3 regions of the Cytobacillus kochii genome follow, and region 2 is predicted to be linked to each of the others. Evidence: riboswitches for the same ligand, from Rfam matches in the RefSeq annotation. Region 2 holds a riboswitch; each other region holds the start of a gene.

Region 1 (4,298 bases), 410 kb from region 2:
ATAGTTTAGAGCGTTAAAGGGTTTCTTTTTCATATGTTTTGTTTGTAAAACTCTATCATTATATTCATAAAATAATTAATAGTAGATAGATATAATGTAGTTCATTCAATTGTTAATAATTAGCAATTAAAAATAACTAGCTACTTTTATATAAAGTAAAATAACTTTGCTTATGTAGTAATTTTAGACTTGTAAGATAGAAAAAGAGGAATGAACCGACGAGTTCATTCCTCCTTCCTATATGTTCAAAAGAACTATTATATCATCTTCTCGGTTTTTGTACCGAACATTTTAACAACAAGTAAAATCCCTGCCATCATAACAATCAAAGCAGCTAATGCAATAATTACACTTCCACTTACACCCAAAATAATATAAGAGATGGCCGCAGCAACAGCTGCTGTAAAGGCATAAGGAAATTGTGTAATGACATGATCAATCAAATTACTTCCTGCACCTGTGGCGGATAAAATAGAAGTATCAGAAATCGGTGAAGCATGATCTCCGAATACTGCCCCTCCAAGTACAGCTGCCATTGCAGGAATCAGCAGGGATATATCTGTAGCTACAGCAATATCACCAGCTATTGGAAGAAGAATGCCAAATGATCCCCAAGATGTCCCTGTACTAAATGCCATAAGTGCCGCAATAATAAATAGGATAACAGGGATAAAATCATGACTAAGATTCGATTGATTAATAACGCTAGCCAAGTATTCCCCTGTACCTATTTGACTAATCAAATCTCCGAGTAACCAAGCAAAGATTAAGATCAATACTGATCCAAACATAGATTTCATCCCAACCCATGTAGCTTTCAAATAAAAATTACTCGTTAGTTTATCATCTTTCTTTAATACTTGAGCAAATTGTACGTAAGCAACAGCTAAACTCAATAATCCTCCGACAATTAATGATAAGGCCACATCTGTGTTTTCTAATAAGGATACTAACGACACATTCCCCTCTGCCCCATTAATGCCTGTCCAAGCCATCATACTCACTGTTCCAATAAATAAAACAATGATTGGCCAAACAAGATGACCAACAGTCCCTTTCGTACTAATAGGTAATTCTTCTTGAACCTCGTCTTTCAACTGTTTCTTCTTATCAAATAGAATTCCTTGTTCAATAGCTTGTTTCTCATGTTTCTTCATTGGACCAAAATCAATTTGCCCAACAACAATAATAAACACCATTATGATTGCCGCCCATACATAAAAATTTAACGGAATGATTTGCATGAAAGCAGAGAAAGCACTATAATCAGTTATTTTATGAGACACTAAAATCGAGCCAATTAAGGCGATAATTGATGCTCCCCAACTTGATATAGGCGAAATAACACACAAAGGTGCGGATGTTGAATCAATTAAATAAGCAAGCTTTACACGTGATACTTTTTGTCGATCAGTAACAGGTCGAGATACCTGTCCAACTGTTAACGCATTAAAATAATCATCTATAAACAAAATCATACCTAAAACTACGGTTAATAACTGTGCACCCACTCTCGTTTTCACACGCTTCATTGCCCATTCACCAAAGGCACGACTACCACCCGAAAGTGAAATAAATGCAGTAATGCTACCAAGAATAAGTAAGAATAATAGAATGAATATATTCCAAGTATTTAGCCCTTCATCTGTTATGAAAAGTGCTATAAACGACGAGAAAAATATTTGTAGCGTATCTAGCGGTTGATATCCTCCAATTAAGATAGCTGCTGTTAACGCCCCTAAACCAAGGGAGAGAATCACCCTTTTTGTTAGTATAACCAAAAGCATCGCTACCAAAGGTGGCAGCACAGAAATAAATGTACCTGTCATAAAAAGACCTCCTATTAGTATAGGAGCTATAGACATGAACGAATGCGTCTCATATCAATTAACGATCAGAGAAAGGTATCCTCCACTTTTCTTTGATCCTTAATTGATAATAAAAAAAGAGTAACGATAGAGATTCTATCATTACCCTTCAAGAAGTAACGTTATTCTCCATCACGACTGTAGCTCCCCATTATGGTTAATATACCTCCATAATGACAGTGTTACTCCTATTTAGAGCAACCCCAACAAATAAATATTGACGTACCTATTTGCTTCGGCAAATCTCCCTTTTATCAAAGTTCACTGTTGTCATCCTCACATTGATTACTAATGATGATTTGCGCCTCTACCCCATCGGATTGATAAGGCATTATTCAATTGTTATACATTATATCAAAATATAATTATTTATGCAAAACTCTATCAAAACCTAAAATATACTTAAATTTATTATTTTTAAGATATAGTAGGATACTATAACCTATACCATTCTTAATAGCGCTTCTCTTCCGATCATCCCTTTTTTAATTCCTAATTCCTCTGCAGCAAAAGTGACTGATTCAAGTGGTGCATCTATTAGTTGTTGAATCGTTTTTACCCCTACGGCTCTACCAGCAATGACATGGCGATCTTTTAATTTTTCATTTAATAACGCAACGTCTAATGCACCACACATGATATATCCTTTATCATTTGATACGACTAACAAATTAGTTTTTGGCAGCTCAACGGATACAGTCATAAACGTATGACCATCCAAAATAACAGGCTTTAATTCAACCATGACCGTCCCCCCTTCCCTTTAACAATTTATGTTATAGGTAGAGATTAGGTGTACTCATTAGTTAAAATAAACCGAGTTGTTTTGGAGCTAATCCCTCATATTCAATTCCTAATATTTCTAGAATTTCCTTTGCATTATCCGCTGCGTCACCACCAGAATTATTATTAAATAGTACATAGACGTCCTTTGCCTCTTTTTGTAATTGCTTTAATCGCTCTGCCCACTCCAATAATTCCTGGTGATTATAACGGTATAGATAGCGAACTTCACGCCAATTTGGTTGTTTTTTATTTTGCCACCCATGAACATTACGACCATGCAAGCGGACAAGTACAATTGGATGACCGCAAGTATGCATTACAATTGGAACAGAGCCCTCCCCTGCTTGTGGTTCATCACAAACGGTATGTATCCATTTCTCTTCCTTGATAAAATTTAAAGTACCTTCTATAAACGCATCTTGATACCAAGACTGATGACGAAATTCAACAGCACATGGTATTTCTCCCATTTGCTGTTTACACCAGCGTAAATATTGAACGTTTTCCTTTTTACAATTAAACCACGGTGGAAATTGAAATAGGACCATCGCTAACTTATTTTCTCTTATATAAGGGGCAAGCGACGCTTTAAAAGCAGCAAACATTTCTTCCTTGGACTCAAAAGGAATCTCTCCCCTTTGATGCCCCGTCATCCCCTGATAAGCTTTCACAACAAATTTAAATGAAGCAGGCGTTTCCCTCACCCACTTTTCCCCGTTCCTTTCTGGCTGTACGGCATAAAAGGAGGCGTCTACCTCAACTGTTGGAAAATGAGCGCCATATTCTAATAGTTTATCTCGGTTAGATACACGCTCCGTATATAGGCTGTCATGATCTCCCCATCCAGTTAAACCAATCCTAATCATTCCATCACCTCATCTACCAATAATCTTCATACTGATTATTTTACCTAAAGGATATAACCATAAACAAGAAACACAATGAAATAAGTCAAAAAGAATCAGTCAAAAACAGAAAAGAAAATTCTTAGAACATTCCATTAGCACTTTACTCATTTTGTGATTGCTCATCGGTATCAAAAAAGGAACCCTTACGCAGTAATAAGGAAAAGCATATAGAAAAAGTACCTTACTGGAGATGGTATAAATCAGATATCCGTTTCTTACTATGAGTTTAAAAGAAATAAAAAATAACCCGAACCATTGTTCAGATTATTTTTTATTAAACAGATTAACTCGCTTTGATTTTGTTCGTTTTCTTCAATAAATAAAGTAAGTATGGTGCACCAATTAAAGAAACAATTATTCCAGCAGGTATTTCTTTAGGAGCTAAAACGACTCTTCCAAGAAAATCAGCTGAAATAAGTAAAATCCCGCCAATTACTATGGTTAATGGCAGTAATTGTAGTAGCTTCGGACCGACCAGTTGTCTAGCAATATGTGGAGCTAGTAAACCGATAAATCCAATTGCTCCAACCACTGATACACTGATGCTTGACAACATAACAGCTAGTATAATCATAAACATACGCATTTTACTAGTTTTCACACCTAAACCAATGGATAGTTCATCACTCAATGATAAGATCTCGAATGTATTGGCCATATAGAGAATAACCGGAAAGAGTAGTAACGATGTTATCATCACAATTACTAGGTCACTCCAGCTTGTCCCATAGGTGCT
Region 2 (4,298 bases):
CGCATGATGGAAAGACATTAAGGCTGGTAAATGAAATTGAAGATTTTGAATACATCGTGACCTCTTCCGATATGGAAGCATTATTATTAGAGTTAAATTTAATTAAAAAGCATGACCCCAAATATAATGTCATGTTAAAGGATGATAAGAGTTATCCTTTTATTAAATTAACAAATGAAAGACATCCGAGATTAATTACCACGAGAAAAGTAAAAAAAGACAAAGGTAAATATTTTGGTCCATATCCAAATGTGCAGGCGGCCAATGAAACAAAGAGATTATTAGATCGCCTTTATCCTTTAAGAAAATGTAACACCTTACCAGATAGAGTTTGTCTCTACTACCATATCGGACAATGTCTAGCTCCTTGTGTAAATGAAGTAAAATCTGACACATACAAACAAATGACAGATGAGATTACTCGCTTCTTAAATGGTGGTTATAAAGAGATCAAAAAAGAACTCTCAACGAAAATGGAAGAAGCGTCCGCAGCGCTAGAGTTTGAGAAAGCAAAAGATTTCAGAGATAAAATTATCCATATAGAAACGACGATGGAAAAACAAAAGATTACGATGACGGATTTTACAGACCGAGATGTGTTTGCTTATGCGGTTGATAAGGGTTGGATGTGTGTACAAGTATTCTTTATTAGGCAAGGGAAACTCATTGAAAGAGATGTGTCTATGTTTCCAATCTATAATGAGCCTGAAGAAGAGATGCTCACCTATCTCGGCCGTTTTTATGAACAAGCTAACCATTTTAAACCAAAGGAAATCTACTTGCCAGACTCTGTTGATGTGACGATGGCTGAGCAGCTTTTGGATGTGAAAATATTTATTCCTCAAAGAGGGAGAAAAAAAGAATTAGTGAAACTTGCCTATAAAAATGCAAAGATTGCTTTAAAAGAAAAATTCTCGCTTATTGAACGTGATGAGAAAAGAACGGTGAATGCAATAGAAAGCTTAGGTGAGGAGCTAGGAATTTACACACCCTATCGCATTGAAGCTTTTGATAACTCCAATATCCAGGGTACCGATGCTGTCTCAGCAATGATTGTCTTTATCGATGGTAAGCCTGCAAAAAGGGAGTATCGGAAATATAAGATTAAGTCAGTTAAAGGACCAGATGATTATGAATCTATGAGGGAAGTGACGAGACGGAGATATAGCCGGGTTTTAAAAGAAGGGCTCCCCCTACCTGATTTAATTATCATTGATGGTGGAAAAGGACATGTTGAAGTCGTTCGAGATGTGCTTGAGAATGAACTCGGTTTAGATATTCCACTAGCAGGATTAGTCAAAGATGATAAGCATAAAACATCTCAACTTCTTTATGGAAATCCATTAATGATCATTCCCCTCGCTCGAAATAGCCAGGAATTTTATTTATTACAACGTATTCAAGATGAAGTGCATCGATTTGCGATTACATTTCATAGACAAGTTCGTGGAAAGAGTGCATTTCAGTCACTTCTTGATGAAATTGATGGTATTGGGGAAAAAAGAAAAAAGCAGTTGTTAAAAGATTTTGGTTCTGTAAAAAAAATGAAATCAGCTAGTGTAGAAGACCTTAGGGAATCTGGCTTACCATTAAAAGTTGCACAAGAACTTTATGAAAAGTTACATGAATAGACATTGTCTGAAAAAAACAAATATGGTATAGTGTTTTTAACTTTATATCAAATCACTTTTTAACTTGAAAGTGAAGGTAGAGGTGCGAGTTTCATTAGTAAAAGTTCCTTAGAGGATTGAGCTTCGTTTGAAGGACTTTGAAAGGGAATATTCGCCGAAGTGAAGAAAGACTCAATATTTTCTTCGCTGGTTCTGCATTGAATAAATGCAGGATTGTCAAGACTATCTGTCTTGGAGGGCTATCTCACTGTGTGTGCGTAGATTGTTCATACGTTTGACTACACAGCAATGGGATGGGTTTCATCTCATTGCTTTTTTTTATGCCGAATATGGGTAGAAATGTGTTGGTTGTACATACAGGCGGCAGGGAATAAAAACGAATGACTTGAAAGTAGGGGAGAAAAGTGGGCTTAATTGTACAGAAATTTGGTGGAACCTCCGTAGGCTCGGTTGATCATATTCAAAATGTAGCCAACCGTGTCATTGAAGAAAAAAATAATGGTAATGATATCGTTGTCGTTGTGTCGGCTATGGGCAAAACGACTGATCAATTAGTTGGTATGGCAAAAGAATTATCACCTGCTCCAAGTAAGAGAGAAATGGATATGTTGTTATCTACAGGTGAGCAAGTTACAATCTCCTTATTAACAATTGCATTAAATTCCAAAGGTTATGAGGCAACTTCCTATACAGGCTGGCAAGCAGGGATTAAAACGGAATCAGTACATGGTGACGCAAGAATCACTGATATTGACACAAAGCCTGTTTCACAAGAGTTAAAGAAAGGGAGAATTGTTATCGTAGCGGGTTTTCAAGGTTTAAGTGAGACTGGCCAAATAACGACATTAGGTCGGGGTGGCTCTGATACAACAGCCGTGGCTCTTGCAGCAGTATTAAAAGCGGACAAATGTGATATATACACTGATGTAACAGGTGTATTCACAACTGATCCACGCTATATAAAAAATGCAAGAAAGCTTCCATCAATCTCTTACGATGAAATGCTTGAATTAGCTAATCTTGGTGCAGGCGTTCTACACCCAAGAGCAGTTGAGTTTGCAAAAAATTACAATGTAAAGCTTGAAGTACGTTCCAGTATGGAACGAGAAGAAGGAACAATTATTGAGGAGGTTGCGGAAATGGAAGAGAACTTAGTTGTTAGAGGGGTTGCTTTTGAAGATGATATTACAAGGGTTTCTGTACTAGGGATTAAAGACCCTTTAATAAGCCTTTCATCCATCTTTTCACTCTTGGCGAAAGAACATATAAATGTTGATATTATTATACAAAGTATTACAGATGATAAATCATCAGGCTTATCTTTCTCTATTAAAAACCAAGATCTTACAGAGACTGTGAAAATACTAGAAAAAAATCGAGAAGCCTTAAGTTATGATCAGATTGAATGGGAATCACAATTGGCGAAAATCTCGATTGTCGGTTCAGGAATGATTTCAAACCCAGGAGTAGCAGCGGAGATGTTTAATGTATTAGCTGCTAATAACATCGTTGTAAAGATGGTCAGTACATCTGAAATAAAGGTCTCGGCTGTGATTGACCAAGCGCATATGTTAAATGCTGCTCAAGCTTTACATCAAACGTTTAATTTAGCTGGGGATTTAATAAAAAATTAAATGAGCTAGCAGTAGTATAAGATAGGAAAATCCAAACACCATTTAAACGCCTTAAAAAGAATGATGTTTGGATTTTTTTTACTGTTGGGTATATTTATTAGGTGTGGATATTGTCCTTTTTATCCCATTTGACTGTGAAGAGGACCTTTCCACCTTTTTTACGTGGGTGCTCGAATGTTTCGCAAATCACTTCTTTTTTCTGTTCGATTTGTTGAGCAATAAAACCAGCTTCTAATTGGAATGTTGCGTGAGCATTTTCTTTACAGCGCTTTTGAATGACTTCACTTGTTAACTGGTATTCGATTTCTTTTTTGTTTTCGAGGTTTTTCGTTAATTTTCCCCAACCAGCCTCGACAAAGAAACTGAATAAGTCTTCTTCTGTTTGTAGAGGATATTTACGCGCTAGTCTCTTGCCTGCCCAGTATAAGATATCTGGTGCGTCTTTACCTAGCAAATCATGTAAAAGTTCTTCTCTAATTAATTCATAACCAAAGGATGGAATCACTTCTTTGTTTGGTTCGATTGATTCTGCCATGTTTTCGGTTTGTTCTATTTGGGCTTCTTGAGATGGCATATTATGCTAAATCTCCCCTCTTTCATAAAGTCTAATATATACAATTTACTTGGAAAAAACGAATACGTACAGTGAAAAGGGAAAAATTTTTAGTTTGTAAAACTGGTGTAAATTATGGGAATAATCTTAACACTAATAATAATCTAATGTAAATGCATTTTTATGCGTAAAATATGAATATTATTGCGTGATTTAAGCTATTTTAATATACCGCCAAATAGGGTTGAAAAAACTATATCATTGGTTTTTTGAGTGAAACTAGAATAGAAAAAATTTTCGTAATATCGACAAAATCTGTATCCGTTTTCTTGACGCTAATGGGCGATGGGAGTAAAATGGACATGTCATATAAATGTTTTGAAAATGATTTGCATTTTCTTAGTGATGCGAAGGATTTGTTATGTACATATTCAGCGTGTCATGCTACAAATTCAAGGGGGTAAACTTATGGCGGGTAAT
Region 3 (4,298 bases), 1.1 Mb from region 2:
AAGAAGTTTGGACCATTTTGTACCGATAAGATTATTTGACACGATTGTGCCACCGACATCTTCAAGAACGGTTTTTACTTGATTCACGCGATCAGTAATCTGTCCGTCTAACTCACCAATTTGAAACGCGTGAGCAGAGAATGCCTCTTTGTCTGATGTTAATTGTGATACACCTGGTTTTACCCAAGTTGCACCAAACTCAACAGAACCACCAATAATGTTGGATGAACCAAGTGATTCTACTAAACTTTCTTCTGGAACACCATTTTGTAAAGAGAGTAATATGCTTGCTTCGTTCATATGCGCTTGTAATTGTAGGAGCACTGATTCATTGTATACTTGCTTTGTTAAAAGTAAGACAAGGTCATAAATGCCATTCATTTCTTGTGGCGTGATGGCTTTTACAGAAGCCTGCAAGTTTACCGTCCCCACAACTGTTGCGCCGTTACTGTTTAAGGCATTGATATGATCAGTATTCACATCGATGCATTCCACATGATGTGCCCCTTTTGATAAGTGTGCCCCAATAATCGTCCCTAAAGACCCTGTTCCCATGATCGCAATTCTCATTATGTATCCTCCTAAAATATTTAGCTATAAAGCACTAACATAATAGTTAATCATACCGAAATAAATAAGAGAAATAAAAGAAAAAAACCCCAAATAATAGGCTTAAAGTCCTTGTTTTTGGATTAATTTAGGAGGAAAAATAATTGGGTACGCAAAAGAACGAATTATTAAGAGTTCATAAAGTGAATATGTGGGGATTGATGACATTAGCTGTTTTATTAGTCTTACCTATTGTTATTGACCGAGGTTTGAGCGATACAATTGTCATTATGTGTGCTGGGATTTCTGTCATTGTCATGGCTATTGTTCTGTACTTTTTGCGTATCAATGATTACGTAAAGGGCTTTTTGTATGCTGCTATACCAAACCTCATTGTGATGATGCTCTTTTTTGTGGACGGATATGCTTTGAATAAGCATTATATTTTATTCTTAACGGTTGCAATGGTGGTGCTGTATTTTAAGAAAGAAATGATTGTTGCTTTTTCTGCATTCTTTAATATTAGTTTTATTGCTACCTGCTTTATAATTGGCCATCAGTTATTAGGAGAAAGTAATAGTGTCCGGAGTATTTTTACTATTATTCTTGTCACCAACGGGATTTTGTACTTATTTTATTTATTAGCTAGTTGGGGTAGGGAATTGATTGACCAAGCAGAGCAAAAAGAAACGGAGTCAAAAGACCTTCTCATACAGTTGCAAGACACCTTTGGTTCAATAGATAAAGGTACAGTGACTCTAGAAAATCATATTGGACTTTTTAAGCAAAATATTGAAACGATACATGAGTCAAGCCAACAAGTATTAGAAGCTGCTCAACAGATGGCTACAAGTATTCAGGAAGAAGCGAATAGCTTAAATATTGTCAATGATTCTATGAGTCAGTCTTTACAAAATACAAAAGAATCTGTTGCCATTTCAGAAGGTGTCGTAGAAGAGTCGAAGAGTATGAATGAGAAAGTACAAGATGGTTTAACTAAGATAGTCGATGTTACATCGCATATGAATACAGTAAATACAACGATTAGTGTGACAGCATCGACGGTATCAGATGTTCATTCTAGTATGGAACAAGTGAATAAATTATTAGCAGGCATTAAACAAATTGCCGATCAAACTAATTTACTCGCATTAAATGCAGCAATTGAATCAGCAAGAGCCGGAGAGCATGGGCGAGGTTTTGCGGTCGTTGCAGATGAAGTAAGGAAGTTAGCTGAGCAAAGTGCTGAAATCACGGTGGCGATTTCTGAAGTGACGAATACTCTTTTCACTCAGTCTCTTGAAGCACGTCAAAGCTCTCTTGAAGGGGAAGGTGCTGTAAAGCAGGGACAAGCACTTCTAACAGAGATATCTGCCTTTTTCAACGAGATCCAAACATCATTACAAGAAAACAACTTAGAGTTAGTGAAAGGTGTCAATGAAGTGTCCGCTGCCACAGAAAAATTTGAGCAAATTCAAGAACAGATTGAAAATATGGCAAATATATCAGAGGAAAACGCTGCAGCTACAGAGGAAATCGTTGCCATCATAGAAGATGAACATGAGATGGTGTCAAAAGTAAACCATTCGGTAGCGGATATTAATCATTTGAGCATCCAGTTAAAAGAGTTAGCTTCAAGCAAACAAGCTTGACATTGGTAATTATGCTCTGGACAAAAGGTTGTGCGAAAAAAGGACCAATTTTCCATAGAGTTTATATTGACAGACGCTATTAAACTATTGTAGCCTAATAGATATCAAATTGAATAAACCTCACTTTTTCTGGTGGGGTAGAGGCGCGGTATTTAACAGTCTTTAGTAGAGTGATAAGGCATGATGAAACTAAAGAGAAGGAAATATCGCCGAAATGTGCTATATCCATTTGTATAGCATGTTGGGTCTGCAGTGAATAATTGCAGGACTGTCTTAATAAATTTACCCGGTTTATTAAGGTGCACTATCTCTAAAATGGGAAAAGTAGAGGATTTAGGCGGAAGAATAACAAGGACCTGAGTTCATCTCAGGTCTTTTTTTGTTATTCTTTTTCTTAATTCGGAATAGTTTAATTAGTAGAAAAATATATTAGGGGGAATAGAAATGAAAAAGAGATTTGCTTTACTAGCTATGGCTTTAGTAATGAGTATGTTTCTAGCTGCTTGTGGTTCAAATGATGAGGCTGAAGGAAGCACAGGTTCAGGTGGAGAAGATAAAGACGTGTTTCGTGTAGGACTAGAGGCGGGTTATGCGCCATTTAACTGGACGCAAATGGATGATAGCAACGGCGCAGTTGCAATTGAAGGTAATTCAGAGTTTGCAGGCGGTTACGATGTTGAGATTGCGAAGAAGATAGCAGAAGGTTTAGGAAAAGAGTTAGTAATTGTGAAAACAAAATGGGATGGTTTAGTACCATCATTAAGTTCAGATAAAATTGACGCCATTATTGCTGGTATGTCACCAACAGCAGAACGAAAAGAGACGATTGATTTTTCTGATAACTATTACGAATCTGATTTAGTCATGGTAGTGAAAAAAGGTAGCGATTACGAAAATGCCACATCCATTCAAGACTTCAGTGGAGCAAAGGTTACTGCCCAATTAAATACATTTCATTATTCAGTAATTGATCAAATTGACGGCGTACAACAGCAAACAGCGATGGAGAGCTTCCCTGCTATGCGTGTTGCATTAGAGTCTGGAATTATTGACGGTTATGTTTCTGAACGTCCTGAAGGTGTAAGTGCTTCAGCTGCTAATGATAACTTTGCGATGGTTGAATTTACTGAAGGATTTGAGACAAGTGAAGAAGATACTGCCATTGCAGTAGGGATGAAAAAAGATAGCGAATTAACAGATAAAATCAATGAAATCCTTGCAGATATTTCTGAAGAAGAACAAAAAGAATTAATGGATGCTGCTATTGAGAATCAGCCAGCGGCAGAATAACTAAATGAGCCGGCTGCATGAGATGTAGCCGGTTTTATATCGAGAAGAAGGTTAGGAGAGACATGAGAAATAAACAACTAGGGTAGCGCATCCTCTCCCTTTAAGTAATAGAAGGACTAATTAAACCTTTGAAGCGCAAATCCTTAGCAGATTGATTGGTAATGGCCAATCATGATGAGAGAAAAGGAGATCATGTTATGAGTATAGAATGGATTATTCGCATCGTAGTCGAATATTGGCCAATGTTTTTACGAGGCGCCGGTGTGACATTAGTCATTGCCTTAATTGGTACCGTTTTCGGTGCCCTAATTGGTTTGTTGTCAGGCATTCTTCGAACAATACCAATACCGGAGAATGGTCCTAAACGGTTGTTATTAAAAATAGTGAATTTCTTGTTATCTGCTTATATTGAATTCTTTAGAGGCACACCAATGATTGTACAGGCAATGGTTATTTTTTACGGGGCAGCAATGGCCTTTGGCTATCAAATGGATCCGCTCATTGCTGGTATCGTTATTGTTTCCATTAACACGGGTGCTTATATGGCTGAGATTGTTCGTGGAGGGATTATTTCTGTCGACCCAGGTCAATATGAGGCAGCCCAAGCCATTGGGATGAACCATTTGCAAACAATGATGAATGTTGTTTTACCTCAAGTCATTCGAAACATTCTTCCAGCTACAGGTAATCAATTTATCATTAATATAAAAGATACTGCCGTGTTAAGCGTGATTTCTATATCTGAATTATTTTTCCAAACGAATTCAATTGCAGGGAATAATTTCCGCTACTTTGAGTCATTCTTTG

What was found. A riboswitch is a leader RNA that binds a small molecule or an ion and turns the genes downstream of it on or off. The one in region 2 is predicted to bind lysine.
Region 1: linked by a shared signal. The riboswitch ahead of LG276_RS19240 (Na+/H+ antiporter NhaC family protein) and the one ahead of LG276_RS17170 (aspartate kinase) in region 2 are both predicted to bind lysine.
Region 3: linked by a shared signal. The riboswitch ahead of LG276_RS22710 (transporter substrate-binding domain-containing protein) and the one ahead of LG276_RS17170 (aspartate kinase) in region 2 are both predicted to bind lysine.

What each region holds. Positions count from the first base shown of each region.
Region 1 covers NZ_CP085254.1:3,766,831-3,771,128, forward strand. The annotation lists gene LG276_RS19240 (Na+/H+ antiporter NhaC family protein) at 258-1,829, opposite strand; lysine riboswitch at 2,002-2,186, opposite strand; gene LG276_RS19245 (YunC family protein) at 2,311-2,613, opposite strand; gene LG276_RS19250 (DUF72 domain-containing protein) at 2,675-3,520, opposite strand; gene LG276_RS19255 (iron ABC transporter permease) at 3,846-4,298, opposite strand, start outside.
Region 2 covers NZ_CP085254.1:3,357,523-3,361,820, reverse strand. The annotation lists gene uvrC (excinuclease ABC subunit UvrC) at 1-1,631, shown strand, start outside; lysine riboswitch at 1,701-1,881, shown strand; gene LG276_RS17170 (aspartate kinase) at 2,036-3,265, shown strand; gene LG276_RS17165 (YslB family protein) at 3,363-3,839, opposite strand; gene LG276_RS17160 (succinate dehydrogenase cytochrome b558 subunit) at 4,287-4,298, shown strand, end outside.
Region 3 covers NZ_CP085254.1:4,466,064-4,470,361, reverse strand. The annotation lists gene LG276_RS22720 (ketopantoate reductase family protein) at 1-570, opposite strand, end outside; gene LG276_RS22715 (methyl-accepting chemotaxis protein) at 714-2,201, shown strand; lysine riboswitch at 2,332-2,516, shown strand; gene LG276_RS22710 (transporter substrate-binding domain-containing protein) at 2,646-3,491, shown strand; gene LG276_RS22705 (amino acid ABC transporter permease) at 3,689-4,298, shown strand, end outside.